Linked DNA regions of Pseudorhizobium banfieldiae. The protein of the gene in region 2 binds, or shares a complex with, the protein of the main gene of each other region. Links are inferred from orthologs where the notes say so. Each region holds a gene or a part of one and is shown on either strand. Other genes may lie near its edges.

Region 1 (14,675 bases), 3.4 Mb from region 2 along the record:
GCTCGACCGCTTCGGGTATGGCAAGTTTTTCGGCGATGATGTCGGCAACGGCATTGGTGATAGGCAGGTCTACGCCTTGCCTTCTGCCCAAGTCCGCGGCGACCGCCGCGGCGAACGCACCTTCGACCAGTTCGCTGCTCCCGCCATTATGCGTCTGCTGGCCGAGCGCGATCCCGTAGCGAAGGTTGCGGGACTGGTGGCTGGTCCCCGTCAGGACGAGATCGCCCAGTCCCGACAGTCCACGCACCGTCTCCGCTTTCCCGCCCATGCGGTCCACCAGACGCGACATCTCGGCAAGTCCGCGGGAAATGAGGGCGGCACGCGCGGATTCACCGAGCCCCGCACCCTCCACGATCCCGCAAGCGATCGCCAGGACATTCTTGAGCGCACCGCCCAACTGAACACCGACACGGTCTGCCGACGCATAGAGCCGGAATGTCGGGGTTGAAAGGGACTGGGCGAGCCTTTCAGCAAGATCGGCATCACGCGCCGCAATGGTCATCGCCGTCGGAAGGCCACGGGCGATATCCGCCGCGAAGCCGGGACCGCTCAGGGCAGCGGCTGGCCTTCCACTCAATTCCCGTTCCAGCACATCGGTCAGCAGCGCTCCGGATGCACGCTCCAGCCCCTTCGCACAGGTGACGACGGCGGCATCATGTTTGAGATAGGGAGCATAATGGCGGGCGGCATCCGCCTGCGCCTGCGACGGCATTACAAAGAGGACGATGTCCGCCTCTGAAATCGCGTCCGGCTCCGCCGAAAACTCCAGCGCATCCGGAAGCGGAACACCCGGCAAGGCACCGTCATGCATCCGCAAGTCGCGCAGGTCACTCATCAGGGCCGGATTGCGGCCGACCAGCGTGACCTTGAGGCGGTCCTGCAGGGCCATGACTGCGGCGAGCGCCGTGCCGAAGGCTCCGGCGCCAATGACGACCACGTTCTCGGATGGCGTCATGCCTTTGCTCCCCGTTTGCCGGACCCAAGCACGGTCTGTGCGCTCATGTCGAGTGGCCAGCGCGACCGCGGCTGGATATCGAGCGGATCGGACGGAAGTTCCGCTGCCATCCGCTCCAGACCCGCCCAGGCGATCATCGCGGCATTGTCGGTGCAAAGTCGCATCGGCGGCGCCACGAAGCGAAAGCCGTATTCGAGGCAGAGAGCCTGCAAGGTACGCCGGATCTCCTGGTTGGCAGCCACCCCGCCTGCGACCACCAGGGCCGGCTGGACGCGGTTGTCGGCATATTGGGCGCGGAATCGCGCAAGGCCGCGGCCGATCCGGTCCTGCAGCGTCCGCGAGATCGCCTTCTGGAACGAGGCGCAGATATCTGCGACATCCTTGTCGCTGAGCGGGCCGATCGCTGTCGCCGCCTGCCTGACCGCCGTCTTCAGCCCGGAGAACGAGAAGTCGAGCCGTGCTTCCCCGACCAGCGGCCGCGGCAGTGTGAAGCGATCCGGATCCCCTTCCTGCGCCGCCCGCTCGACGGCCGGTCCGCCGGGATAGGGCAGGCCCAGGAGCTTGGCGGTCTTGTCGAACGCTTCGCCCAGCGCATCGTCGATCGTCGTGCCCCAGCGTTCATACTCTCCGACGCCGCGCACCAGGACGAGCTGCGTGTGGCCACCGGAGACCAGCAGCATCAGGTAGGGAAATGCGAGGCCGTCCGTCAGCCGGGCGGTCAGCGCATGACCCTCGAGGTGGTTGATGGCAAAGAGAGGCTTGCCGGTGACCCGGGCGATCGCCTTGCCGGTCATCAGACCGACGATCAGCCCGCCGATCAGGCCGGGCCCGGCCGTGGCGGCCACGGCATCGATTTCGGAGAGGGAGACCTTTGCCTGCACAAGCGCTTCTTCGACCAGCCCATCCAGCGCCTCGACATGGGCGCGGGCGGCGATCTCCGGCACCACGCCCCCATAGGCACTATGCTCATCGAGCTGCGACAAAACGACATCAGAGAGTGTCTCGCCCCGCCCGTCTTCATGCCGGCAGACCACGGCAGCCGCGGTTTCGTCGCAGCTTGTTTCGATGCCGAGGATACGCAGAAAGGGCGTCATGAGCCTATCGTTGATTGCGGGACAGGGCGAAGCCGGGTACCAAGGCCTCCGGTTAACAACGGACGAAAGCGGATGCAAACAAAACCTTTCCGGATCGGCACGCGCGGCAGCCCGCTCGCGCTGGCGCAGGCAGCGGAAACACGGGCCCGGCTGATGGCCGCGCATGACCTGCCCGAGGAGATGTTCGAGATCGTTGTCCTGTCCACCACGGGCGACCGCGTCACCGACCGGCCGCTGAGCGAGATCGGCGGCAAGGGCCTGTTCACGCTGGAACTGGAGGAGCAGCTTTCATCCGGCGAACTCGATTTCGCCGTTCATTCCTCCAAGGACATGCCGACGGTCCTGCCGGACGGGCTGCATATCTCGGCCTACCTGCCGCGCGAGGATATTCGTGATGCATTGATCGGCCGCACGGCCCCGAGCCTGACTGCTCTGCCCGATGGCGCAACCGTCGGCACGGCCTCACTTCGCCGGCAGGCCCTCGTCCGCCGCATCCGGCCGGACATCCAGGTCACCATCTTCCGGGGCTCCGTCGGCACGCGGCTGCGCAAGCTCGACGAGGGCCATGTCGATGCCACCCTGCTTGCGTTCGCCGGTCTGAAACGGCTGGCAAGGGAAGAAGTCGTCACCGAACTGCTCGATCCGGAGCACTTCCCGCCGGCGCCGGCCCAGGGGGCGATCTGCATCGAGAGCCGCATCGGCGATAGGCGGGTCGATACCCTGCTGGAAGCCGTCAACGACCGGCCCACCTATGACGCCGTCAGTTGCGAGCGTGCCTTCCTGATGGCGCTCGACGGCTCATGCCGCACGCCGATTGCCGGCTACGCCCTCTGCGAAGGGGACGACCTGCGCTTCTCCGGCCTCATCCTGACGCCGGACGGCCAGAAGGAGTACTCCGTGAAGGTCGACGGGGCGCGGGCGGAGGCCGAAGCACTCGGCCGGCGGGCTGGCGAAACCGTGCGGACCGCCGCAGGCCCCGGATTCTTCGAGACCTGGAGCTAGTGCCTTGCGCGTCCTCGTCACCCGCCCAGAACGGGCCGCGGCCAGAACCCTGGAGCGGCTGAGGGCCTTGGGGCACGATCCCGTCGCCTTCCCCGTCACCGCGGCTGAGCAGCATCCGCAGCCGGTACGCGAGGCACTCGAGAAGCCGCACAGTGCGATCCTAGTGACCAGCGCCGAGGCCGTTCGCGTCCTGCGGTCTCTAGACGATACGGTGTCCCGCCACCTCGGAGAAACCGTCTTTGCCGTTGGGGAAGCCACAGCCACGGCGCTGCGTGAGACTGGCTTCTCCGATGTCCGCATTGCGGAGGGGACCGGTGCCAGCATGATACGCCTTTTCGGCGAAGAGTTCACTCATCTGGCTGCGACCTCGCCGCTGCTTTATCTCGCCGGCTATCCTCGTTCGCCCGCCCTGGAAGCAGGCCTCGCCGATCTCGGGGCGGCGGCAAACGTTGTGGAAGCCTATCGAATGCATCCAATCCCGCTAGCGTCCGAGGCGGTGGAGGCGGCTCTCCGCCATCCGCCTGCCGACGCCGTCCTGTTCTACTCGCGGGAGACCGCCAGGCAGTTTTTCAAGGTGACGACCGGTGATGCCCTTGGCGCCCTCCTTGGCGTACCCCTGCTGTGCCTGAGCGCGAATGTCAGCGAGGCCATTCCGGATAACCTGCACTCGAACATTCGCGTTGCAGCGGGTCCGGACGAGGAGAGCCTCCTCGCCCTCCTTTAGTCTGTCACACGGCCCAAAATAGGCTTGGCCCCTTTCCTTCGCACGCCCTCCTTACTAGTTTCAGAAGGAAGTTGCAGAACGAGGTCTTGATGGAACCGGAAAAGCCGAACCGCCGCCCGAAGGCTAAGAAAGAACCGACCACGATCGACCTGACGGCGGAGGAGGCATCGGTCGCCGAGCCCATGCGCAGCAACGATTCCGATAACGGGAGCGACACTTCGACTGAGACTTCCTTCGAGGAGAAGCAGGCGGCAGAAACCGCAGCGAACTCCCCTCCACCAACGCCGGAGAGTGCTGACTCCGAGACCTCGCCTGAGCCAATGCCGACGGAACCCCAGCCGGAGCCGATAGCGGCGCCGGAGGATACAGTGGCCCAGGAGGAAGAGCCCGCACCGCCGGCGCGATCCTCGGGCCCATCGGCTTCAACCCTCGTCGCAGCCGGTATTTTTGGTGGCATCGTCGCGCTCGCCCTCGCCGGTAGCATGCAGTATGCCGGCTATCTCCCCGCCGCAGCACCGTCGCAGGATTCGAGCACGGATATTCAGGCAATGCGCCAGGAAGTCGAAGCCCTTCGTCAGGCGCCGGCTTCAGCTCCTGCTCCCGATCCGGAACTCGCTTCTCGTGTGGACGCCCTCGAGACGGCAGTTGCGCAACGCGCCGGCGACAGCGGACTCGAGGAAAGGCTTGCCTCGCTGGAGCAGCAGTTGCAGTCGGTCCAGAGCGCTTCCCAGGGGACTGCCTCGGAGAATTCTGCGCGCCTGGACGAGTTGCAGGGTCGTCTCGACACAGCCGAGGCAAAGCTGAATGAGCCGGGAGCGGAGGAAGCCGCGGCACGCGCCATTGCTGCTGCCGCCCTGAAGGCTGCCGTCGACCGCGGCGGCGCATTCGCGGGCGAACTCGACACCTTCGCCGCCGTCACGCCCGATCCCCAGGTCGCAGACCAGCTCCGCTCCTATGCCGAGGACGGCGTTCCCACCCACGCTCAGTTGGTGGAACGGTTCGCCTCGGCAAGGGAGGCGATTCTGGATGCCGTTTCCGCGCCACAGGAAGGCCAGGGCATAACCAGCCGGCTGATGTCGAGTGCGCTGTCCGTCGTCAAGGTCCGCCGGACGGGCGATACACAGGGTGACAACCCGGAGGCTATCGTCTCCCGGATGGAAAATGCGCTTCAGTCGGGCGATCTTTCCGCTGCGGCAACCGAATGGAACGCCCTGCCGCAAGAGGCCAAGGATGCGTCGGGCGAATTCAAGCAGGCGCTGGATGCTCGCATGACCGTCGACGGGCTCATTGGCGACGCTCTTACCCGCGCCGTCAGCGAAACCGGCGCACAGAACTGAGGAATGGCAGAATGATCAGATTATTTGCGTTCATCATTGTCGTCCTCGCCCTCGGCTGGGGCTTCGCCTGGCTGGCGGACCGCCCTGGCCTGATTGCGATCACCTGGCAGGATTACCTGATCGAAACGAGCCTGATGGTCGCGGCGACCGCCGTCGCCGCCTTGATTGCGGCGCTCATGATTCTCTGGTGGCTGGTTCAACTCATCTGGACTTCTCCCCATTCCGTGCGTCGTTTTTTCCGCGCCCGCAAGCGTGACAGGGGCTATCAGGCACTCTCCACCGGGCTGATCGCCGCCGGCGCCGGCAATGCCATTCTTGCTCGGAAGATGAGCCTGCGCGCCCAGGGCCTGCTGCGCGCTGACCAGGAGCCGCTGCTCCACCTCCTCGACGCCCAGGCCGCCCTGATCGAGGGGCGCCACGACGATGCGCGCCGGCGCTTCGAACGTATGGCCGAAGACCCCGAGACGCGCGAACTCGGCCTCCGAGGCCTGTATGTTGAAGCGCGCCGCGCCGGAGCCGACGAAGCGGCCCGGCAATATGCTGAACGCGCCGCCGAACACGCGCCCTATCTCCCTTGGGCGGCAGAGGCGACCCTGGAAGCCCGCTGTCGGGAGGGCCGGTGGGACGAAGCCATCCGCCTGCTGGAACAGCAGCGCATAGCCAATGTCATCGACCGGAAGCAGGCAGATCGCTGGAAGGCCGTCCTCCTGACCGCAAAGGCCGGCGAGCGGCTGGAAGCCGACCCCAAGGGCGCCCGCGACGACGCTCTGGCGGCGCTGAAGCTAGCCAAGGATCTGGTCCCCGCCGCCATCATCGCGGCCAAGGCCTATCTGCGCGAAGACAATATCCGTCGAGCCGCATCCGTGCTTGAAGGGGTGTGGAAGGTATCGCCGCATCCGGAGATTGCCAGAACCTATGTCCGGGCCAGAAGCGGTGACAGCGCGGTCGACCGCCTGAAGCGGGCCGAGAAGCTTGAATCGGCCCGTCCCAACAATGTCGAATCCCTGGTCGCCGTCGCCGAAGCCGCCCTCGATGCGCGGGAGCTGAAGCGGGCCCGGGAGAAAGCCGAAGCGGCTTCCCGCATGAGCTCCCGGGAGAGCATCTATCTGCTGCTGGCCGACATCGAGGAAGCTGATACCGGAGATCAGGGCCGCATCCGCCACTGGATGGCACAGGCGCTTCGGGCTCCGCGCGATCCGGCTTGGGTGGCCGACGGTCTCGTATCCGAGCACTGGCTGCCGATGTCGCCCGTTTCCGGCCGCATCGATGCGTTCGAGTGGAAAGTGCCCTTCGGACAACTCGAAGGTTCTGTCGAAGAAGGCGATCTCGCCGGCAGGGCAATTGCGGAACTGCCGCCGGTGACCTCGGAGCCCGAGCCGGAGCCGGAACCCGAGCAGAAGCAATCGGACACGATGATGGACGTGACACCCGCAGCGCCTGCAGAGCCTGAAACGGCGAACGCGCCTGCCGATACCGCGACGGACAGCAAGCACGACGAAAACCGCGTCATCGCGCTTGCTGCAGGCGCGGAACAGAAGGCGCCGCCGGCAAGGAAGGAAGAGGCGGAGCCGGACCCGTTCTTCGGCCGACCGCCGGATGATCCGGGCGTCAAGGATCCGTCCGCATCATCGCACCCCGCCAATCGCCTCCGGCTGTTCTGAGAGGCCGGCCGATGTTCGAGCGCTTCCAGGCCTTCATCCAGAATCTTGCCGCCCGTGAACCGGAGCGCGCATTCGCGCCGGGGGACCCGCGCGTTGCATTTGCAGGCCTCTGTTTTCAGGTCATGGAAGCGGACGGAACCGTCTCGGAGGAGGAGCAAAGACACCTGCGCGACCTGCTCCGGGAGCGCTACGACCTCACCGAAGAGCAACTGACCGAACTGATGGATGCCGGGCGTGACGCAGGGCAGGAGGCGGTGGACTACTACCGCTTCACCTCCGACCTCGGCCGGCACCTCGACCCCGACCAGCGCGTCGAGCTCCTGGGCGTGCTTTGGGACCTCGTTCACGCCGATGGCAAGCGAAGCGAGATGGAGGACCACGTGATTTGGCGGATTGCCGACCTGCTCGGCGTCTCCCCCCGCGATCGCGTTCTGCAGCGACAGGGGGCCGAGGCGCGATCCGAGCCTGAGGCATGATGCCCAAGAGCAGGCCGTCCATCCCCAGCAAGCCACCCGGTGCGCAGCGGAAGCTTCCCGTACTGGTCGTGTTGCACCAGGAGAATTCCTCGTCAGGTCGCGTGGGGCAGATGCTGGTCGAGAAGGGCTTTCCGCTCGACATCCGCCGGCCCGTCCTCGGTGATCCGCTGCCGGAGACACTTGCCGGGCATTCCGGCGCCGTCATCTTCGGCGGCCCGATGAGCGCCAATGATCCCGAACCCTACATCCGCAAGGAAACGGACTGGATCGGAGTGCCGCTGAAGGAAAACAAGCCTTTCCTCGGCATCTGCCTCGGCGCGCAGATGATGGTTCGCCATCTCGGGGGAACGGTCGCGGCACACAAGGACGACCTGGCCGAAATCGGCTGGTATCCTCTCCGGGCGACGGAGCATGGCAGGCTGCTCATGCCGCACTGGCCGCAGATGGTCTATCACTTCCATAGGGAAGGCTTCAGCCTGCCCCACGGCGCGCAACGCCTTGCGGAAGGCGATGCCTATCCCAACCAGGCGATCCGCTATGGCGACAATGCGTGGGGCGTGCAGTTTCACGCCGAACTGACGCGCGCCATGATGCAGCGCTGGGTGGTGCGCGGCGAGCACCGCTTCATCATGCCGAATGCGCAGAAAGGAAGCGAGCATCTCGAGGGGCGGATGATCTTTGATGCGCCGCTCAGGCAGTGGCTCTGGCACTTCCTCGATCTGATCTTTGAACGCGATGCAGCGTCGACGTCCGGAGCGAGGCCGGTTCCGGATGGTCCTCGAGCCGCCTCATAGCAGAATGAACAGCTGAAGCCCTAGCGATCCGGTGCGTCCAGGCTGTCGATCCGGCGCAACTGGGGGAACTTCATGGCCCACATCCACGCCACGGCAAGCGTACCGGCACCGCCGATGACGACGGCGGGCACGGCCCCGATGATGGACGCCATGGTGCCGGCGCGGAACTCGCCGAGTTCGTTCGATGCGCCGACAAACACCATGTTCACGGCATTGACCCGCCCGCGGACCTCGTCCGGAGTCCAGAGCACGATCAGCGTTTCGCGGACGTAGACCGAGATCATGTCCGATGCGCCCATCAGCATAAGTGCCGCGATGGACAGCCATGCCGTCTGCGACAGGCCGAACACGATCGTCCCGGCACCGAACAGGGCAACGCCGATGAACATTGCCGTGCCGGCATGGCTCCGGATGGGGTAGAAGGCAAGCCAGAGGGCGACGGCGACGGCCCCGATGCCGGGTGCCGCACGCAGCAGTCCCAGACCCCAGGGACCGAGCACCAGGATGTCACGCGCGAAGATCGGCATCAGTGCCACGGCACCCCCGAGCAGCACCGCGAACAGGTCGAGCGAGATGGCGCCGAGTACCACCTTTTCCCGGCTGATGAAGTGGAAGCCGGCGAGGATCTCGCTCCAGCTCACCGTCTTCGATCCCGTCCGCTGCGCCGGCTTCGGGATCAGGATCACGAGGATCACCGCCAGCACCATCATCCCGAGCGCGACGGAATAGGCGGCGGTCGCACTGAGGCCGTAGAGAAGGCCTCCGGCCACCGGCCCGACAATGGATGCGGTCTGCCAGGAGGACGAGTTCCAGGCGATGGCGTTGGCGAGATCCCGCTCCGGCACAAGGTTAGGCGCCAGCGACTGCACCGCCGGTCCCATGAAGGCGCGCTCTATGCCGAAGACAGTAAGGATCAGGAAGACCACCCACGGGATGAAGAGACCGGCATTGGTGAGAAAGAGAAGGGCAAGGGCACAGGCAGCTCCCACCGCGAGACAGATGGCGACAATGGCGCGTCGGTTATAACGATCTGCGACGGAGCCCGTCACCAGGATCAACAGCAGCGAAGGCAGGAACTGGAACAGGCCGATCAGCCCGAGGTAGAGTGCGCTGCCGGTCTCGTCATACATCTGCCAGCCAACCGAGACACTGATAATCTGGATCGCGAAGGCAGCAAGGAAACGGGCGGTGAAGAAGCGGGCATAGGATGCATGCCGAAAGGCTGCGAACCGGTCACCAGGTATTGAAGCGGACATTGCGATGAGGCTTTCCAGAGGTGAGCACTGTCCGGACACCCGTTAAACATGATTCGGATGCCCCGCCGGCGCGGCACTTGCTCGTTAGTCCCCCAATGTCTACATGTCTGTCAACTCGAAATGGAGACCTGAATGCTCGCGCTGTTTCAGACGATTGACCTGGCCTTGAACCTCTATACCTGGATCTTGATTGGCAGCGCCATTTTCTCCTGGCTCTATGCCTTCAACGTCATCAATTCCAGCAACCAGTTCGTCAACGCCATCGGCACCTTCCTTTATAACGTGACGGAACCGGTGCTGCGTCCGATCCGCCGCGTCATGCCGGATCTGGGTGGTATCGACATCTCACCGATCATCGTCCTTCTGCTCATCTTCTTCCTGCGTTCGCTGCTATGGACGAGCATCTACCCGATGGTGGCTTGAACCTGCCCTACAGCCGGCATGACGACCATCTTCGCCTCTCTGTCCGACTGACGCCGGGAGGTGGACGCAACAGCATAGACGGCGCAGAAACAGCCGATGACGGAACGGTTTTCCTCAAGGCTCGCGTATCCGCCGTTGCCGAAGGCGGCAAGGCCAACAAGGCGCTGGTCGAACTGCTCGCCAAATCGCTTCGTCTGCCGAAAAGTTCCTTCTCAATCCTCAGTGGCGAAACCGCCCGAAAGAAAATCCTCCGGATCGATGGCGACCCGGAGGATTTGGCAACACGCCTGAGGACCCTGATTGGGGCCTGATTTATTTCTTGGTCTGGAAGCGCTCGATTGCCTCGACGATCAGCTGCTTGGCGACCGAAACATCCTGCCAACCACCGATCTTGACCCATTTGCCGGGCTCAAGATCCTTGTAGTGTTCGAAAAAGTGTTCGATCTGCTTGAGGGTGATGTCCGGCAGGTCGCTGTAGTTTTCGATCTTGTCGTAGCGGCGGGTCAGCTTCGGCACCGGGACAGCGATGATCTTCTCGTCCTTGCCGCCATCGTCTTCCATCACCATGACGCCGATGGGGCGGACGTTGATGACGCAGCCGGGAATGAGCGGGCGCGTATTGCAGATGAGCACGTCGATCGGGTCGCCATCTTCGGACAGCGTATGGGGCACGAAGCCGTAGTTCCCCGGATAGGTCATCGGGGTGTAGAGGAAGCGATCGACGACCAGTGCGCCGGCGTCCTTGTCCATTTCATACTTGATGGGATGGCCGCCCACTGGCACTTCGACGATGACATTGACGTCATCAGGCGGGTTCTTCCCTACGGAAATTGCATCGATACGCATTCTTCTCCCCGGGTGAGGTATGACGATGCGCCTCGATACTGGGTATTATGCTGCAAGGCAACAAGGCTTTGGTCTCGGGGAGAAACGCTTACGCGCTCCCAGTCAACGCGGCCAGACGAACCCGATCTTGCGCAGTGACGTCCCGCCGAAATCCTCCATGCCCTCCACCATGTCGAGCCCACCATGGCGGCGGAAGAAGCGCGCGGCATGTTCGCTGTCTTCAAGGCACCAGACTACCAGACCGTCGCAGCCCAGCGATTTGAGGAGACGCCGGCTTTCGCCGAACAAGCGACGGCCGAGGCCTATTCCCTGGAATTCCGGGCGCAGGTAGATCTCGTAGACCTCGCCGTCGTAGGGGAGCGCTTTCGCACGGTTGAGCCCTATCGTGGCATAGCCGGCAATCGTTCCGGCGACTTCGAGCACGAGAAGTGTCGCAGGCCCACGTGTCGCCTTGCGCCACCAGGCCTCGCCCCGGCGCTCCAGCATCTGGATCAGCGGCTTGTGCGGAATGAGGCCAGCATAGGCCTGGTTCCACGAGACGCGGTGCGCGTCGGCTATCGCGCACGCATCTTGCGGCTCCGCTCGCCGCACATCGATCGACAACGTCTTCATAACGCCACTCTGGACCCGATCATCGGGCTTCGCGAGATATGATAAAGCGTCAGAACGGCTGTCCCCAGCATTGGTTCTGGCGCCTTCGAGACGAAGTTAACGCTTTTTTTACGATGGGAACAAGGGTGTGCGGGATTAAGACACAAAAAGAAAACCCGGCGGATCGCCGGGTTCTCGAAGGTCGATGTCTTAGCCGGCCAGTTTGGCCTTCTCGAAGCGCTTGCGATCGTTCGGATCGAGATAGAGCTTGCGAAGCCGGATGGACTTCGGCGTCACCTCCACCAACTCGTCGTCCTGAATCCACGAAAGAGCGCGCTCCAGCGTGAACTTGATCGGCGGCGTGAGCTTCACCGCGTCGTCCTTGCCGGCGGCGCGGATGTTGGTGAGCTTCTTGCCCTTCAGCACGTTCACGTCGAGATCATTATCACGGCTGTGGATGCCGATGATCATGCCTTCGTAGACCTTCTCGCCGGCGTCAATGATCATCGGGCCGCGGTCCTCGAGGTTGAACAGCGCATAGGCAACGGCTTCGCCGGATTCATTGGAGAGCAGCACGCCGTTCACACGACCACCGATCTCGCCCTTGTACGGCTGGTACTCGTGGAACAGCCGGTTCATGACGGCGGTGCCACGGGTGTCGGTCAGGAGTTCCGACTGGTAGCCGATCAGGCCGCGGGTCGGGGCATAGAAGCGCAGGCGAACGCGGTTGCCGCCCGACGGACGAAGCTCGACCATCTCGGCCTTTCGCTCCGACATCTTCTGGACGACGACTCCGGAATGCTCCTCGTCCACGTCGATGACAACTTCCTCGACCGGCTCCATCATCTGGCCAGTCGCTTCGTCCTTGTGCATGACGACGCGCGGACGCGACACGGCAAGCTCGAAGCCCTCGCGGCGCATGTTTTCGATCAGAACGGCAAGCTGAAGCTCACCCCGTCCGGAGACATAGAAGGAGTCCTTGTCGGCCGACTCCTCGATCTTCAGCGCGACATTGCCTTCCGCTTCCTTGTACAGGCGATCACGGATGACGCGGCTCGTCACCTTGTCGCCTTCGGTGCCGGCAAGCGGGCTGTCGTTGACGATGAAGGACATGGTCACGGTCGGCGGGTCGATCGGCTGTGCAGCCATCGGCTCCGTGACGGACGGATCGCAGAAGGTATCGGCAACGGTGCCCTTGGAGAGGCCAGCGATCGCGACGATATCGCCGGCATGGGCCTCCTCTATCGGCTGGCGCTCGATGCCGCGGAAGGCCAGAATTTTCGAGATACGGCCGCTTTCGATCAGTCTGCCGTCCTGGCCGAGAACCTTCACCGCCTGGTTCGGCTTGATCGAACCGGAAGCGATACGGCCGGTAATGATGCGGCCCAGGAAGTTGTTGGCTTCCAGGATGGTACCGATCATCCGGAACGGGCCTTCCTCGACGGTCGGCTCGGGAACGTGCTTCAACACGAGGTCGAGCAGCGGCGCCATACCTTCGTCCTGCGGGCCTTCCGGATTGACGTTCATCCAGCCGTTGCGGCCCGAGCCGTAGAGGATCGGGAAGTCGAGCTGCTCGTCAGTCGCGTCAAGGTTGGCGAAGAGGTCGAAGACTTCGTTCAGCACTTCCTCGTGACGACCATCCGGGCGGTCGATCTTGTTGATGGCCACGATCGGCTTCAGGCCGACCTTGAGCGCCTTGCCGACGACGAACTTGGTCTGCGGCATCGGGCCTTCGGACGCGTCGACGAGAACGATCGCGCCATCCACCATCGAAAGGATACGCTCGACCTCCCCGCCAAAGTCGGCGTGGCCGGGGGTGTCGACGATGTTGATGCGGTGACCCTTCCAATCGATGGAAGTCGCCTTCGCAAGGATCGTGATACCGCGTTCTTTCTCGATGTCGTTGGAATCCATGACGCGTTCCATGACGCGCTGGTTCTCTCGGAAGGTGCCCGACTGCTTCAGCAGCTCGTCAACAAGCGTCGTCTTTCCATGGTCAACGTGCGCGATAATCGCGATGTTGCGGATTGCCATATAGTATATCTCTGAGTTGGGGGGCGCTACTTGTGGGAGGAGAGCGCCAATTTCGTTGGCGCCTCATACCTCGTTTTTCGCAATTGCGAAAGAGGGGAGCCCCTATTCTTCCGGAACAGCAGTCATGCACTTGCGTCAGGCGTCGCTACCGGAGAGTTCCTCCACCATCGCCAGCCCTTTCTTGCGAAGCATGGCTTGCGGGTCCGGCAGCTTGCCGCGAAAGGCCTTGTAGGCATCTTCGGGATCGACCGATCCGCCGACAGAGTAGATGTTGTTCTTCAGCTTGCGCGCCATGACCGGATCGAAGGCATCGCCCGCTTCCTCGAACGCGGCAAACGCGTCCGCATCAAGCACTTCCGACCACATGTAGGAATAGTATCCGGCCGAATAGCCGTCGCCCGAGAAGACGTGCTGGAAATGCGGCGTGGCGTGGCGCATCACGATCGACTGCGGCATGCCAATCTTGTCCAGAACCTCCGCCTGGACCTGCATGGGATCGCCTACCTCGCCGCGCGTATGGAAGGCCATGTCGACCAGCGCCGACGACGTGAATTCGACAGTCGCAAAACCGGCATTGAAGGTGCGCGCCGCCAGAACCTTCTCGAGCAGTTCCTTCGGCATCGGCTCGCCGGTCTCGTAGTGGACCGCATACTTCTCCAAAATTTCCGGCACCGTCAGCCAGTGCTCGTAGAGCTGCGACGGCAGCTCCACAAAGTCTCGTGCCACGCCGGTTCCGGCGACCGAAGGATAGGTCACCTTCGAAAGCATGCCGTGCAGGGCATGTCCGAATTCATGGAACAGCGTGCGCGCATCGTCCAGCGACAGAAGCGCCGGCCTGCCGGCTGCGGGCTTCGCGAAGTTGCAGACATTGTAGATGATCGGGATCTCGCCCTTCTTGCCGTTCTTCAGCGGCAGCCTGTGCTGCGACTGGAAGGAGCTCATCCAGGCGCCGGACCGCTTGGACGACCGGGCAAAGTAGTCGCCGAGGAACAGAGCCGTCAGCGCACCCTCCTCGTCGCGGATCTCGAACACACGCACGTCCGGATGATAGGCAGGCACGTCCCTCACCTCGGTTGCGCGGATGCCGAACAGCCGCTCGGCCACATCGAAGCAAGCCTGGATGACCTTCTCGAGCTGGAGGTATGGCTTGAGCTCGGTTTCGGAGAAGTTGAAGGTGCGGTGGCGCAGCCTCTCGGCGTAGAACCGCCAATCCCAGGGCATCACCTCGTGGTTGCCGCCCTCTTCCGCGACAAGACCGGCAAGGCTCGCTTCCTCTTCCAGTGCCCGGTTCCGCGCCTTTTCCCAAACAGCCATAAGCAGGTCGTTCACCGCCTCCGGCGTCTTCGCCATGGTATTGTCGAGCTTGAAGGCGGCGAAGCTGTCATAGCCCAACAGCTTGGCGCGTTCGACCCGCAGGCCAAGCGTCTCCTTCACGATCGCAAGATTGTCCGTCTCACCGCCATTCGCACCGCGTGCAGTCCA
Region 2 (14,486 bases):
TGATGATCGCGGCGCTCGCCTATGCGTGGTGGAGCGGTGCCGATCCTCTGGCGACTGCCTGGTATCTCTCTTGGAGTGTCCTCGTCGCGGGTGTGCTCCAGCTTTCCGTGGTCTACTTCGGTGTTCGTCACGCGGGCATCAGCATCGGATTTCGTCGCCCGCGCATGACGCCCAACGTCAAGCGACTTCTGGTTCTTGCCGTGCCTGCGGCGATTACCGGCGGGATCACGCAGATCAACCAGATCATCGGCCAGGCAATCGCATCCGGCAAGGAAGGGGCGATCGCCGCGCTTCAATACGCCGACCGCATCTATCAGTTGCCGCTGGGCGTGGTCGGCGTGGCGGTGGGTGTGGTCCTCCTGCCGGAACTGTCGCGGGCGCTGAAGGCCGGCCACATGAAGGAGGCAGCCGGCATTCAGAACCGGTCGCTCGAATTCGTTCTGTTCATGACCCTGCCGGCCGCTGCGGGGCTCTGGGTCCTGTCCGAGCCGATCATCCGTGTGCTCTACGAACGGGGTGCCTTCTCTGCGGAAAACACGACCGTGGTGGCCTCGATTCTGGCCATTTACGGCATAGGGCTTCCGGGTTTTGTGATGATCAAGGCGCTCCAGCCGGGATTTTATGCGCGCGAGGATACCCGCACGCCCATGCGGTTCACGATCATCTCGGTGATCGTCAATTCAGGGCTTGCAATCACGCTTTTCCCGATCCTGGCGGAGCGTGGCATTGCCACCGCCGAGGCTGCGGCAGGCTGGATCAACACGATCCTGCTGTTCTCCACCCTGCTCTGGAGAGGGGATCTCGTTTGGGAATGGGCGCTCCTGCGTCGAACGCTGCTACTCATCGTTTCCGCGGGCGTGATGGCTGCCACCCTGACCTATGCTTTGCCATATGCGGCGCCCTGGCTCTTGCCGCAGGTGCCGCTTCTGCAGCAGATCGCAGCACTTGCCGCACTGATCGCGCTAGCAGTCACGGTCTATTTCCCGGTCGCCTTCCTCATCGGCGGTGCCGAAATCGGCATGATCCGCAGGAACCTCAGGCGATCCCGCCCGAAGGGATAGCGATCACCTCCGACGTCCGCAGTGAGCCCAACGGCGCTTTGGCCCGATATCCACGTGCACGAGGCCGTTGCAGTATCGGCCGATGCCGCCGATGCCTGGAGCGCTGGCAGCGACTGCCAGGATCTTCTTCTCGGATACACCGGGGACGCGGATATCGGCGGCGTAGCAGTTGCTATGCTGCGACCGACCGGAGCGTGGGCGGTGGCCGGAGGTCACGACGGGCCTCTTGCCGGTATGGACGGCGATATGGGCCAGGATGGCCTTCAGCTTCGAAGGGAAGCAACTGGTCCTGACGCTGATCCGCTGGACCGTATAGGCAGCTGTATAATCGTGCTTGAATATATTGCCGCGGCGCTTCTGTGAGTTGTCGGCTTCAGCAACACTGCTCAGGCCGATCGAGAGTAGAGAGGCAAGCGCGACACGAAGAACAATGCGCATGGTATCCCCCTATGGCTGGCTCAAAATCATCTTGAGCCTTCTTAGGTCGTCGAAAAATGGTTCCAGAAAGTGTCTCAAATATGGAGGAATATTTTGCTGGTGCTGCGGGTGATCGCCACTCGGTCCGTCGCTTGGGCGCCACCCCGCTTCGGCAGCGGAAGAAATTTTCGAAAGGCAAAAGGAATCAGTGCCCAAGGCGACACATCGGAAGCTATGCAAAATTGGCGCAAGCAAGACAGAATATGCCAAAAAATGCGGCGACATTCGGCGAGATCGCTGGTTTTTGAGCGACTCATGAGGAGGCGGAGAGGCGAGTATGTGGCAAAAATGAGGCAGGAACTTGTCCTGCTGGCTCTTCGCGATCTACTTGATCGGTGGGGCATGGGAGTGCATAAGCCCGACCGTTAGCAACATGGCCCACTGGGCCTGGGGCCCTCCACCAGCCTATTGAGGACAAGATGAATACCTTCCAGCCGCTCGTGTTTTCCGGCGTGCAGCCGACAGGCAACCTGCATCTCGGCAATTACCTCGGGGCCATCCGGAAATTCGTGGCTCTCCAGGAGAACAACGACTGCATTTATTGTGTCGTCGATTTGCACGCGATCACCGCGCAGTTGGTTCATGATGATCTGCGTAACCAGATTCGCTCTATCGCGGCCGCGTTCATCGCATCCGGTGTCGATCCCGTGAAGCATATTGTCTTTAACCAGTCGGCAGTGCCGCAGCACGCTGAACTGGCATGGATATTCAACTGTGTCGCCCGTATCGGCTGGATGAACCGCATGACGCAGTTCAAGGACAAGGCCGGCAAGGACCGTGAGAATGCCTCCCTTGGCCTCCTTGCCTATCCGAGCCTGATGGCGGCCGACATTCTTGTCTACCGTGCCACGCACGTGCCGGTGGGCGATGACCAGAAGCAGCATCTCGAACTCGCACGGGATATCGCCCAGAAGTTCAACATCGATTTTCAGGACAATATCCGCGCAGCCGGCACCGGCGTCGACATGGTCGTCGGCGAGGAGCCTATCCATGGATATTTCCCGCTGGTGGAGCCCCTGATCGAAGGTCCGGCGCCCCGCGTCATGTCGCTGAAGGACGGTACGAAGAAGATGTCTAAGTCCGATCCGTCGGACCTTTCGCGCATCAACCTCATGGACGACGCCGACGCGATCCTGAAGAAGATCCGCAAGGCGAAGACCGATCCCGACTCGCTGCCCTCGGAGGTTGACGGCCTCAACGGACGCCCTGAAGCGGACAATCTCGTCGGGATCTATGCGGCATTGGCGGACCGCAAGAAGGAAGACGTGCTGAAGGAGTTTGGCGGACAGCAGTTCTCGGCGTTCAAGCCGGCCCTTGCCGATCTCGCGGTCCACGTCCTCTCGCCGATCACCGGCGAGATGCGGCGGCTGATGGACGACACGACGCACATTGACGCCATCCTTCGCGACGGTGGTGAACGGGCCCGGGCGCGGGCGTCGAAGGTGATGGGCAACGTTTTCGACATCATAGGCTTCCTGCGCTGAGCGTGCGGCTTCGTCGCAATCGCCCCGGTTTTAATTTCGTCGCGTTCGTATAAATTTCGCGGCTCGACCGTCCGCGTCGAGCTTCGGGAGGAAGGGGGCTGCCATGGTTTCAAAACGCCTGTCTCGACTTGAGGGACACCGCCGCAAGTTCATGGCTATCATCGACGGCACGCCGGAATGCGAAAGGGCGGTGCACTATGCCGGTCGCCGTGCCAAGAATTCCAATGGCGGGCTCGTCCTGCTGTTCGTCATTCCGGAAGGAGACTTTCAGCAGTGGCTGGGCGTCGAGGCGATCATGCGCGCCGAAGCCCGCGAGGAGGCGGAGGCCATCATGGCCAAGGCTGCCCAGAAGGTGCGCGAATCGATCGGCATCGACCCGGAAGTGGTGATCCGTGAAGGCAATGCCACGGATGAGATCAATGACCTGGTCGAAGAGGACCGGGATATCGCCATCCTTGTTCTTGCGGCAGCCTCGGCCAAGGAAGGTCCCGGACCGCTCGTGTCCGCCATTGCGGGCAGAGGCGCCGTGTTTCCCATTCCCGTCACCGTTCTGCCCGACAGTCTGTCGGACGAGGAGATCGACGCACTGTGCTGAGGCGCTTGACGGCAGGGATCGAAAAGCGCACTTGAACCGAAAGGTGATCGGGATTATCTTCTTTGGAAGAATTCTAAACTAAGTGCCGTGCGCACTTCGGAGAAGCAAGATGTTCATTCAGACCGAGGCAACGCCGAACCCGGCAACCCTGAAGTTCCTGCCCGGCAAGGTGGTCATGGAAAAGGGCACAGCGGACTTCCGCAATGCTGGCGAGGCGGAAGCATCGCCCCTCGCGTCGCGCCTTTTCGCAGTTCCTGGAGTGACCGGTGTCTATTTCGGCTACGACTTCATCACCGTGACGAAGGAGAGTGGCGAGTGGCAGCACTTGAAGCCCGCCATCCTCGGCTCGATCATGGAGCACTTCATGTCCGGTCAGCCGGTCATGGGCGGTGGCACAAGCACGGCCGAAGCCTTCGACGAAGAGGGCGAGTTCTACGACGAGGGCGACGAGACGATTGTCGCAACGATCAAGGAATTGCTGGAAACTCGCGTCCGGCCTGCTGTTGCCCAGGACGGTGGCGACATCACCTTCAAGGGCTTCAAGGACGGTACCGTATACCTGAACATGAAGGGAGCCTGCTCCGGCTGCCCGTCGTCCACCGCAACCCTGAAGCATGGTGTGCATAACCTGCTTCGCCACTTCGTCCCGGAAGTGCAGTCGGTGGAAGCCCTCTAAGGGCGCCGGCTATCGATGCTCCTCTTGGCCATTGATACCGCCGGGGCCGATTGTTCCGCGGCGGTCTATGACACATCCTCCTGCAAGATCCTGGGTTCCGTCGTCGACAACATCGGCAAGGGGCATGCGGAACGGCTGATGGCCGCGATTGATGAGGCGCTAGCCCAGGCCGGTCGGCCCCTTTCCGATGTTGGAGGAATCGCGGTTGTCGTTGGACCCGGCTCCTTCACGGGAATTCGGGTCGGGGTCGCGGCGGCGCGCGGGCTCGCGCTTTCCCTAGGTGTGCAGGCAGTCGGGGTAACGACCCTTGAGGTGCTTGCGCACGCCTTCCTGGATGGAGGACATCCCGGCCCCGTGGTCGCTGCGATGGATGCCAAGCGCGGCGAACTTTATGTCCAGGCTTTCGCTGCCGATGGGAACTCGCTGGGGGAGCCGCAGGCGCTTCCGCCGCAGGCCGCAAGAGATCTGGCAGCTTCGCTTTCCGCCGATCTGACAGGATCGGGACGTGATCTTGCCATGGGTGGGGAAGCATCCGCTGGTGCCGATCGCTTCGATATCTCGATCATCGCGCGACTGGGGGCGGCAAAGCCCTTGGACGCGGCGCGTCCGAAGCCGCTTTACCTGCGTGGGCCGGATGCCAAGCCGCAGAGCGGCTACGCGCTTGCCAGGGCCTGATTGCGATGCTGGAAGAATATCTCCAGTGGAAGCCCTTTTTCGAGATTGTTCCGCTCGAGAACCAGGACTGCCGTGAGATATCTGAGCTCCACGGTCAGCGGTTTCCACGTCAGTGGAATGATGGCGAATTTCTCGGCCTGTTGCTGCAGCCAAACGTCTTCGGCTTCATCGCCCGCCAGACCAATGCGTTCTTCTCCCGTCCGGCGGCGGGCTTCGTGTTGGCGCGAGAGACTGCCGGCGAAGCGGAGATATTGACGATAGCGGTCGCCGAGCGGTTTGCGGGGGCGGGCCTGGGTTGGCGCCTCATGCAGGCGGCCCTGCGCGAGGCCGAGCAGCGAGGCGCGGAAGAAATCTTCCTGGAGGTCGAGGCTGCCAACGAGCCGGCCGTCCGGCTGTATCGGAAGCTCGACTTCGTGACCGTCGCCGAACGTCCCGCTTACTACGAAAGCGCCGGTGGGGAGCGGTCGTCGGCGCTTGTCATGAAGCGCGATCTTCGCTAGTTCCATCAGGTAGATAACGAGAGGCGGCAACGTCATGACAGATCTTTCCAAGACACTGGAAGAACTGTGCGCCGACAAGGGCATGCGCATGACGGAGCAGCGCCGGGTCATTGCGCGCATCCTCCAGGAATCCGATGACCATCCCGATGTTGAGGAACTCTATCGCCGCTCCTCGACCGTAGATCCTCGTATATCGCTATCAACGGTCTATCGGACTGTGAAGCTGTTCGAGGACGAGGGCATCATCGAGAAGCATGATTTCCGGGATGGCCGCGCGCGTTACGAGACGGTGCCCGAGGAGCATCACGATCACATGATCGACGTCGAAACCGGCTCCGTCATCGAATTCCATTCGCCTGAAATCGAGGCGCTGCAGGAGCGTATTGCCCGCGAGCATGGCTTCCGCCTCGTCGGGCATCGGCTGGAGCTCTACGGCGTTCCGCTCGACAAGGACGACGCTTGATCACCTGGTTGCGGATCGGCTTCGTCGTCGTCTCGCTTGCGGCAGTCACGCTGGTGCTCCTGCCTCTCCAAGTCGTCGGGCTGGCATTCGACCTGAGGCTCCGCCGCTACGTCCCGCGATACTGGCACCGCGCCGCCTGCCGCCTGCTCGGCATCCGCATCCACGTTCATGGCAAGTCGGAGCCGCGCCGGCCCCTGATGCTCGCCGCCAACCATGCCTCGTGGAAGGACATCCTCGTTCTCGGCGCGATCGCCGACGTTGCCTTCATCGCCAAGTCTGAAGTCGCCGATTGGCCCGTATTCGGGCTTCTTGCCAAGCTGCAGAAGACGATCTTCGTGGCACGGGAGCAGAAGCGCCAGGCCGGCCGTCAGGTGAACGAGATCGCCGAGCGGATGAAGGCGGGTGAAGTCGTCGTGCTTTTTCCCGAAGGCACGACGTCGGACGGTAATCGGGTGCTGGAGATAAAGTCGTCGCTTTTCGGCGCTGCCGCGGCGGCCGTGCCGCAGGTGCCGGGCAATGTCGTCCATGTCCAACCGGTCGCCATCGCCTACACGCGGGTGCACGGCATGGCAATGGGACGGTATCACAGGCCGATTGCGGCCTGGCCGGGCGACATTGAGCTGGTGCCACACCTGATCGGCGTGCTCAAGGCGCAGGCGATTGATGTCGACATCTCCTTCGGGCAGACAATCGAGTTTCGAGCCGGCGACAACCGCAAGCTATTGAGTGCAGCGGTCGCCGCGCAGATCCGGCGCATGCTGCTTGCTCGGCTTCGCGGTCGCGAGGCCTGATAAACCCTTCTATTGCGGGCCGTCTTGCGGTAAAGAGCCCGCCCATGAGCAACGACACCGCAACAACTCCTCCGGCCGCAGACAAGGCAGGCGCCGCTAATACCCGCAAGGTCTTCATCAAGACCTATGGCTGCCAGATGAACGTCTACGATTCCGTGCGCATGGGCGACGCGCTTGCCGGCGACGGCTATGTCCCGACCGATGCGATGGAAGAAGCGGACCTGATCCTGCTGAACACCTGCCATATCCGGGAGAAGGCTGCGGAAAAGGTCTATTCCGCGCTGGGACGGCTGCGGGACATGAAACAGGCCCGTCAGGCAGACGGGCAGGAACTGATGATCGGCGTCACCGGCTGTGTCGCGCAGGCGGAAGGGGAAGAAATCCTCAGGCGTGCTCCCGCAGTCGACGTGGTTGTCGGGCCGCAAACCTATCATCGGCTTCCCGAGGCGCTGCGGCGTGCAAGGCAGGGCACGCGGGTCGTCGATACCGACTACGCGGTCGAGGACAAGTTTGAGCACCTGCCGGTCACCGAAAAGGCGCGCATCCGCGCCCGCGGCGTTACGGCATTTCTCACCGTTCAGGAAGGCTGTGACAAGTTCTGCACCTTCTGCGTAGTGCCCTACACGCGTGGTGCGGAGGTCTCGCGACCCTTGCACCAGATCATCGACGAGGCCCGCCGTCTGGCAGATGCCGGGGTGCGCGAGATCACGCTCCTCGGTCAGAACGTCAATGCATGGCACGGCGAGGGTCCGGATGGCCGAGAATGGGGATTGGGTGACCTGCTCTATCGCCTGGCCGAGGTGCCTGGCCTTGCCCGCTTGCGCTACACCACCAGCCATCCGCGCGACATGGATGATCGCCTGATCGATGCTCACAGGGATCTGCGCTCGCTGATGCCTTATCTGCATCTTCCCGTTCAGTCTGGCTCGGATCGCATCCTCAAGGCGATGAACCGGCGTCACACGGCGTCGGAATACCTGCGCCTGATCGACCGAATCCGCACGGCGCGGCCGGATATTGCCATGTCCGGCGATTTCATCGTCGGCTTCCCCGGAGAGACCGATGTCGACTTCGAGGATACGCTGCGGATCGTTCAGGCGGTCGGCTATGCCCAGGCCTTCTCGTTCAAGTATTCCACCCGTCCCGGCACGCCCGGCGCCGACCTTCCCGATCAGGTTCCCGAGGACGTGAAGTCGGAACGGCTTGAAAGATTGCAGGCCCTCCTCTTGAAACAGCAGGCGGAGTTCGCCAAATCCTGCGTTGGAAAGGTCATCGACCTGTTGCTGGAAAAGCCTGGCCGGAACGAGGGTCAGGTGATCGGAAGATCGCCCTGGCTGCAGTCTGTGAATGTTGATGCAAAAACATCGCAGATAGGTGACATTATTCCGGTACGAATCATCGGAACGGGGCCGAACAGCTTGTTTGCGGAGCCCGTACGGGATGTAATCATAGCCTGAACCCACTGGCGAGGAGCTTGCCTACTTGAACGGACACGAACTGGTTTCTTCACCCGCGCGTCAAACCCGATCCGCTGCGCCCGATGCCAACCACTTCGTGCTGACATTCGAGAACAACAGGTTAGCGAGCGAACTTTTCGGACAATTTGACCAGAATCTGAAATTGCTCGAGGAGCGGCTGCATGTCGATGCCCGCGCCAGGGGCAATTCCGTATCGATCTCCGGCGATGTCACGGCGACCAACCAGGCACGTCGCGCCCTCGACTATCTCTACGAGCGGCTCCAGAAGGGCGGCAGCGTCGAGGCTTCGGATGTCGAAGGCGCGATCCGCATGGCGGTTGCGGCGGACGACCAACTGCAGTTGCCGACCATGGAGCGCAAGGCAAAGCTGTCCATGGCGCAGATTTCCACGCGCAAGAAGACGATCGTTGCACGTACCCCCACCCAGGATACATACATTCGGGCGCTCGAGCGGGCGGAACTCGTCTTCGGCGTCGGCCCTGCCGGCACGGGCAAAACCTATCTCGCCGTAGCGCACGCGGCCCAGTTGCTCGAGCGCGGCGCCGTGGATCGAATCATCCTTTCCCGTCCGGCTGTTGAAGCGGGCGAACGGCTGGGCTTCCTGCCCGGCGACATGAAGGAGAAGGTCGATCCCTACCTGCGACCGCTCTACGACGCGCTTTACGACATGATACCGGGCGACAAGGTGGAGCGTGCGATCACCGCCGGCGTCATCGAAATCGCCCCGCTCGCCTTCATGCGGGGGCGCACACTCTCCAATGCGGCTGTTATCCTCGACGAAGCCCAGAACACGACATCGATGCAGATGAAGATGTTCCTGACCCGCCTCGGCGAGAATGCGCGGATGATCATTACCGGTGATCCGAGCCAGGTGGACCTTCCGCGCGGCGTCAAGTCCGGTCTCGTGGAAGCCTTGCATGTCTTAAAGGGGGTGGAGGGGATATCCGTGACCCGCTTCAAGGACATCGACGTGGTGCGCCACCCGCTTGTCGGGCGGATCGTCCAGGCCTATGACGCCCAGTACGCTGTTCACGAGGAAAGCGAGGAAGTCGACCGGTAAGGTGCCGATCGCAGTCTGATGCCGCAATTGGATATACAGGTTAGCGTCGAGGAGACCGGGTGGTCTTCGGAAGAGGAACTGGCGGAGCAGGCCGCCACCGTCCTCTCGGTTGCGGCAGATTATCTGGCGGATGCGGAAGGGCAGCCCTTTCCCGCTCACCCTGTTGAAGTCTCGATCGTCTTCACGGGCGATGAAGACATCCGCGCCATCAATGCCGAGTGGCGAGGCAAGGACAAGCCGACCAACGTCCTCTCCTTTCCTGCTTACCCAATTGCGCCGGGCAAGATGCCGGGCCCGATGCTGGGCGACATCGTAGTGGCCCGTGAGACAGTCGAGAGGGAAGCCGCGGAGCTCGACAAGAGCTTCGACGCGCATTTGACGCATCTGCTGGTGCATGGTTTTCTGCACCTGTTCGGCTATGACCACATCCAAAATGATGAAGCCGAACAGATGGAAGCGACGGAGACTCGCATTTTGGCCAAGCTTGGCCTATCTGATCCCTATGCGGGACAAGACCCGATCAATGATCTGGAACGATGAACGACATATCGACCATTGCTGCCCATGAGGGCAGGTCCGGTTCGGACACTCCCTCGGAAGAAGACAGTAGTCCGCTCCGGCGCGACAACCTTACCCGAAGCCAGAGTTCCTTTTGGGCGCGGATGATGCGCCTCGTGCGACCCGCACAGGGCGAGCGCCTGCGGGAGGATCTTGCGGATGCGCTGATGACCGACGCCGGCGTCAGCAGTGCCTTCTCGCCCGAAGAACGGGCCATGCTGCACAATATCCTGCGGTTCCGCGAGGTTCGTGTCGAAGATATCATGGTGCCGCGGGCCGATATCGAGGCGGTCGACATGACGATCACGCTCGGCGATCTCATGATCCACTTCGAGGCGACAGGCCGGTCGCGAATGCCTGTCTACTGCGATGCACTGGATGATCCGCGCGGCTTCGTCCACATCCGCGATCTTCTCTCCTACCTGGCGAAGCAGGCTCGCAACAAGCGACGCTCGATCCCCCGCGCGGCTCCGGCTCAGCCCATGCCGCTCGCCAGCGAGAAGACCGAAAAGCCGGCGCGAACGCCGAAACCTTCCTTCGATCTCGGGCGGGTGGATCTCAGCAAGACGGTCGCGGAGGCGGGGCTCATCCGCAATATTCTGTTCGTGCCTCCGTCCATGCTTGCTTCCGACCTGCTCCAGAGCATGCAGGCTGCGCGAACGCAGATGGCGCTGGTCATCGACGAGTATGGCGGCACCGACGGTCTCGTCTCCCACGAGGACATCGTGGAAATGGTGATAGGTGACGTCGAAGATGAACACGACGACGACGAGGTCATGTTCTCGCGTTCGGCCGATGACATTTTCGTCGCCGATGCTCGTGTGGAACTGGAAGAGATCGCCGAGGCGATCGGCCCCGACTTCGACATCCGCGACCGTGTCGAGGATGTGGACACGCTGGGTGGACTGATCTTCTCGGCGCTCGGCAGGATTCCGGTTCGCGGCGAGGTGGTCCAGGCTCTCCCGGGCTTCGAGTTTCACATACTCGACGCCGATCCTCGGCGGATCAAGCGGGTGCGTATTGTCCGCAAGCGGATGCTCTCCCGCCGGCGGCACAGCAAGGGTGAGGTGGACACTCCATCCGATGCTGCCACGACCGCCCCTGTTGCCGATGCGGTGACTGTCGCCGACCATACAGCATCCGATGTTCGGAATGCCTCCTAGTACCCTTGGCGGGACAGGCGGCGGGAATTTTGAAACACTGCGATCCTGATTCGGGGCAGGGGAAGGATTGCGGATGGAGCGGCTGGCGGGCAGAATAATGCTTCTATGGGGCGCGCGCCGTCATGCGCTCGCCTTCGCCGCCGGTGCGGTCGGCGCCCTTGCATTGCCGCCTTTCGGGATATTCGGAGCTCTCTTTATCTCCTTCACGCTGCTCGTCTGGCTGATGGACGGGCAGGCGTCGCATCCGGAAAGCGGCTGGGTAGTGCGCCTGCGATCCGTGTTCCTTCTCGGATGGTCCTTCGGCTTCGGCTACTTCCTCGCTGGTCTTTGGTGGCTTGGCAATGCCCTTCTGGTCGAAGCGGACCAGTTTGCTTGGGCCCTGCCGCTTGCGGTGCTCGGCCTGCCTGCCTTTCTGGCCCTCTTCTTCGGCCTGGCGACCGCGCTTGCCGGACTGCTCTGGTCGGACGGGCTGGCTCGGCTGGCTGCACTTGCCTTCGGGTTCGGCTTTGCGGAATGGCTGAGAAGCTTCGTGGCGACCGGGTTTCCTTGGAACGCGATCGGCTATGGCGCCATGCAGGCGCCCATCATGATGCAGTCCTCTGCAGTCATCGGGCTCTTCGGTGTGACGACGTTGGCAGTTTTCGTCTTCTCGCTTCCGGCACTCTTCGGCACGCGCCGCGGACTGGCTGCGGGAATGGCCTGTGGCATCGTCCTCCTGTGCGCACATTTCGGTTATGGCGCCTATCGTCTTTCCACCACGACAGCTGATGCCGGCGAGGGCACCCAGACGATCGTGCGGCTTGTCCAGCCGGTGCTGGACCAGTCCCGGAAGCTTCAGAACTCCGACCGGGCGGCGATCTTCGAGGAGCATCTGGCGCTTTCATCTGCTGCACCGGCAGAAGGCGACAGACGACCCGACATCATCGTCTGGCCGGAGACTTCGGTACCCTTCATCCTCACCGAGAACCAGGATGCGCTCGCCCGGATTGCGGAGGTGCTTGAGGAGGGTCAGGTTCTGGTGGCGGGGGCCGTACGCGTGGAATATTCCAGCCCCGGATCACCTCCGCGCTACTATAATTCCGTCTATGTCATCGACGACCGGGGAGAGATCCGTGGTGCCGCCGACAAGGTGCACCTCACCCCGTTCGGAGAATACGTTCCTTTCGAAGACTGGCTGCGGGATTGGGGGGTTGAGAATCTGGTCGCCCTGCCGGGGGGCTTTTCGGCCGCCGCCACACGCTCGCTCCTGTCTCTGCCGGATGGCCGTACCCTCTATCCACTGATCTGCTACGAAGCGATCTTCCCGCACGAGATCGGCGACGATGTGGGATTGTCCACCGCGATCCTGAACATCACCAACGATGCCTGGTTCGGCGACACCCCCGGCCCCTATCAGCACTTTCAGCAGGCTCGCCTGCGCGCCGTGGAGACCGGCCTTCCTCTTATTCGCAGCGCCAATAGCGGGATTTCCGCAGTGATCACGCCTGCGGGAACGATCGTCGACAGTCTGAGCTTCAACCAGAAGGCCTTCCGGGATGTTGGGCTCAAGGAGGTCTCGATGCCGTCGTGGAGCGACGCTGAGCGCCAGACCCATTTCTGGTTGATTGAAATGATCATGTTCTTGATTGCAGTCACTTCGCGCAATGGTTTTAATTTCCGACGGAATTGACCGAAAACCCCCAAAATTGCATAGTGGGGCTGCGCTTCTGTTCTCCAAGGTTTAGAAGTGATATGCGTTCCTGCCACCGCAAGGTTCGGCGGCAGTCTCGGAGCGGTTTGCAGACCTACGTCAGGACAGAGTGATGATTGAAAACAAGAAGAAGCCGAATCCCATCGACATCCATGTTGGAAGTCGGATTCGTCTTCGCCGCACTATGCTCGGTATGAGCCAGGAGAAACTGGGGGAGAGCCTCGGCATTACCTTCCAGCAGATCCAGAAGTATGAAAAGGGCACGAACCGGGTCGGTGCAAGCCGTCTGCAGAACATCTCCAGCATCCTGAATGTGCCTGTGTCCTTCTTCTTTGAAGACGCCCCCGGTGAAAACCGTGCTTCCCCTGCGGGGATGGAAGAGGCATCGAGCTCGAACTTCGTGGTCGATTTCCTCTCCTCATCCGAAGGTCTTCAGCTCAACCGGGCTTTCGTGAAGATTTCTGATCCGAAGGTCAGGCGGCGGATTGTCGATCTGGTAAAGGCGCTCGCCGCCGATGCTGACGAGTAATATTCTGAATGTCTTGAAGAGCGGCCGCTGGGCCGCTTTTTTTATGCCGACAGGCGCGGCAAGGCGCGATTTCAGATATAAAGATATATTTATGTCCTTGTCTTTGGCAGGGTGAGCCACTAAGAGGTTGGCTGTTTCTTTTCTTGAGGGGAATCCCGCATGCGTGAGAGCTATCTCTTTACCAGTGAATCGGTTTCGGAAGGTCACCCTGACAAGGTATGCGACCGAATCTCGGACGAGATCGTCGACCTCATCTATCGTGAAGCGGCAAAGACGGGGATCGACCCATGGACGGTGCGGGTGGCATGCGAAACTCTCGCGACCACCAATCGGGTGGTCATCGCTGGTGAAGTACGGCTCCCGCCGAGCTTGATGAAGAAGGACAAGGAAGGCCGCGACGTCATCAATCCGTCGAAGTTCCGCTCCGCGGCGCGCAAGGCAATTCGCGACATCGGTTACGAGCAGGATGGCTTCAACTGGCGCACGGTGAAGGTCGATGTCCTCCTGCATTCACAATCGGCCGACATCGCCCAGGGCGTTGACAGCGCTGCCGACAAGCAGGGTCATGAAGGGGCGGGCGACCAGGGTATCATGTTCGGCTATGCCTGCCGCGAGACCCCGGATCTCATGCCGGCGCCGATCTATTACTCGCACCGCATTCTCCAGCTACTCGCTGCGGCACGCAAGAAGGGCGAAGGCGATGCCGCCAAGCTCGGTCCTGATGCCAAGAGCCAGGTGACCGTACGCTACGAGAACGGCAAGCCGGCCTGCGTGGACTCGATCGTCCTCTCCACACAGCATCTGGATGAAAGCTGGGATTCCAAGAAGGTGCGCGCCGTCGTCGAGCCGTACATTCGCGAGGCGCTCGGTGACCTGAAAATCTCGGATGACTGCAAGTGGTACATCAATCCGACCGGGAAGTTCGTCATCGGCGGTCCGGATGGAGACGCCGGCCTGACCGGCCGCAAGATCATCGTGGACACCTATGGCGGTGCTGCCCCCCATGGCGGCGGCGCATTCTCCGGCAAGGACACCACCAAGGTTGACCGGTCGGCTGCCTACGCCGCTCGTTACCTCGCAAAGAATGTCGTTGCAGCCGGCCTGGCTGATCGTTGCACGATCCAGATTGCCTATGCGATTGGTATCGCCCAGCCCCTGTCGATCTACGTGGACCTCGGGGGAACCGGAAAGGGCGTCACCGAGGATCAGGTGGAGGACGCCATCCGCAAGGTCATCGATCTGTCGCCATCCGGCATCCGCCGCCATCTCGACCTGAACAAGCCGAT

Evidence for each region.
Region 1: the proteins of tsaB (region 2) and tsaD are in contact, whole or in part, in a solved structure (PDB 4WQ4), measured with the Escherichia coli proteins. The link is inferred for Pseudorhizobium banfieldiae from one-to-one orthologs.

What each region holds. Positions count from the first base shown.
Region 1 is NZ_FO082820.1:3,426,845-3,441,519, forward strand. The notes cover bases 1-2,932. They hold tsaD (tRNA (adenosine(37)-N6)-threonylcarbamoyltransferase complex transferase subunit TsaD), read right to left. Parts: upstream 2,050-2,932; coding sequence 952-2,049; downstream 1-951. Other genes in these bases: NT26_RS16675 (NAD(P)H-dependent glycerol-3-phosphate dehydrogenase), read right to left, coding at 1-955; hemC (hydroxymethylbilane synthase), read left to right, coding at 2,122-2,932. Also shown: more of hemC, read left to right, coding at 2,933-3,051; NT26_RS16690 (uroporphyrinogen-III synthase), read left to right, coding at 3,056-3,775; NT26_RS16695 (COG4223 family protein), read left to right, coding at 3,865-5,112; NT26_RS16700 (heme biosynthesis protein HemY), read left to right, coding at 5,124-6,773; NT26_RS16705 (tellurite resistance TerB family protein), read left to right, coding at 6,785-7,249; NT26_RS16710 (glutamine amidotransferase), read left to right, coding at 7,249-8,043; NT26_RS16715 (MFS transporter), read right to left, coding at 8,064-9,299; NT26_RS16720 (YggT family protein), read left to right, coding at 9,432-9,722; NT26_RS16725 (DUF167 domain-containing protein), read left to right, coding at 9,692-10,033; ppa (inorganic diphosphatase), read right to left, coding at 10,035-10,568; NT26_RS16735 (GNAT family N-acetyltransferase), read right to left, coding at 10,671-11,180; translational GTPase TypA, read right to left, coding at 11,370-13,193; NT26_RS16745 (M3 family metallopeptidase), read right to left, coding at 13,329-14,675.
Region 2 is NZ_FO082820.1:22,387-36,872, forward strand. Bases 3,396-6,138 are described here. They hold tsaB (tRNA (adenosine(37)-N6)-threonylcarbamoyltransferase complex dimerization subunit type 1 TsaB), read left to right. Parts: upstream 3,396-4,308; coding sequence 4,309-4,968; downstream 4,969-6,138. Other genes in these bases: NT26_RS00105 (universal stress protein), read left to right, coding at 3,396-3,617; NT26_RS00110 (NifU family protein), read left to right, coding at 3,727-4,293; NT26_RS00120 (GNAT family N-acetyltransferase), read left to right, coding at 4,974-5,468; NT26_RS00125 (Fur family transcriptional regulator), read left to right, coding at 5,503-5,931; olsA (lyso-ornithine lipid O-acyltransferase), read left to right, coding at 5,931-6,138. Also shown: murein biosynthesis integral membrane protein MurJ, read left to right, coding at 1-1,061; NT26_RS00095 (YcbK family protein), read right to left, coding at 1,065-1,499; trpS (tryptophan--tRNA ligase), read left to right, coding at 1,958-3,022; more of NT26_RS00105, read left to right, coding at 3,126-3,395; more of olsA, read left to right, coding at 6,139-6,722; tRNA (N6-isopentenyl adenosine(37)-C2)-methylthiotransferase MiaB, read left to right, coding at 6,767-8,179; NT26_RS00140 (PhoH family protein), read left to right, coding at 8,205-9,260; rRNA maturation RNase YbeY, read left to right, coding at 9,279-9,800; NT26_RS00150 (transporter associated domain-containing protein), read left to right, coding at 9,797-10,981; lnt (apolipoprotein N-acyltransferase), read left to right, coding at 11,055-12,650; NT26_RS00160 (helix-turn-helix domain-containing protein), read left to right, coding at 12,784-13,200; metK (methionine adenosyltransferase), read left to right, coding at 13,360-14,486. UniProt on the Escherichia coli protein: Required for the formation of a threonylcarbamoyl group on adenosine at position 37 (t(6)A37) in tRNAs that read codons beginning with adenine.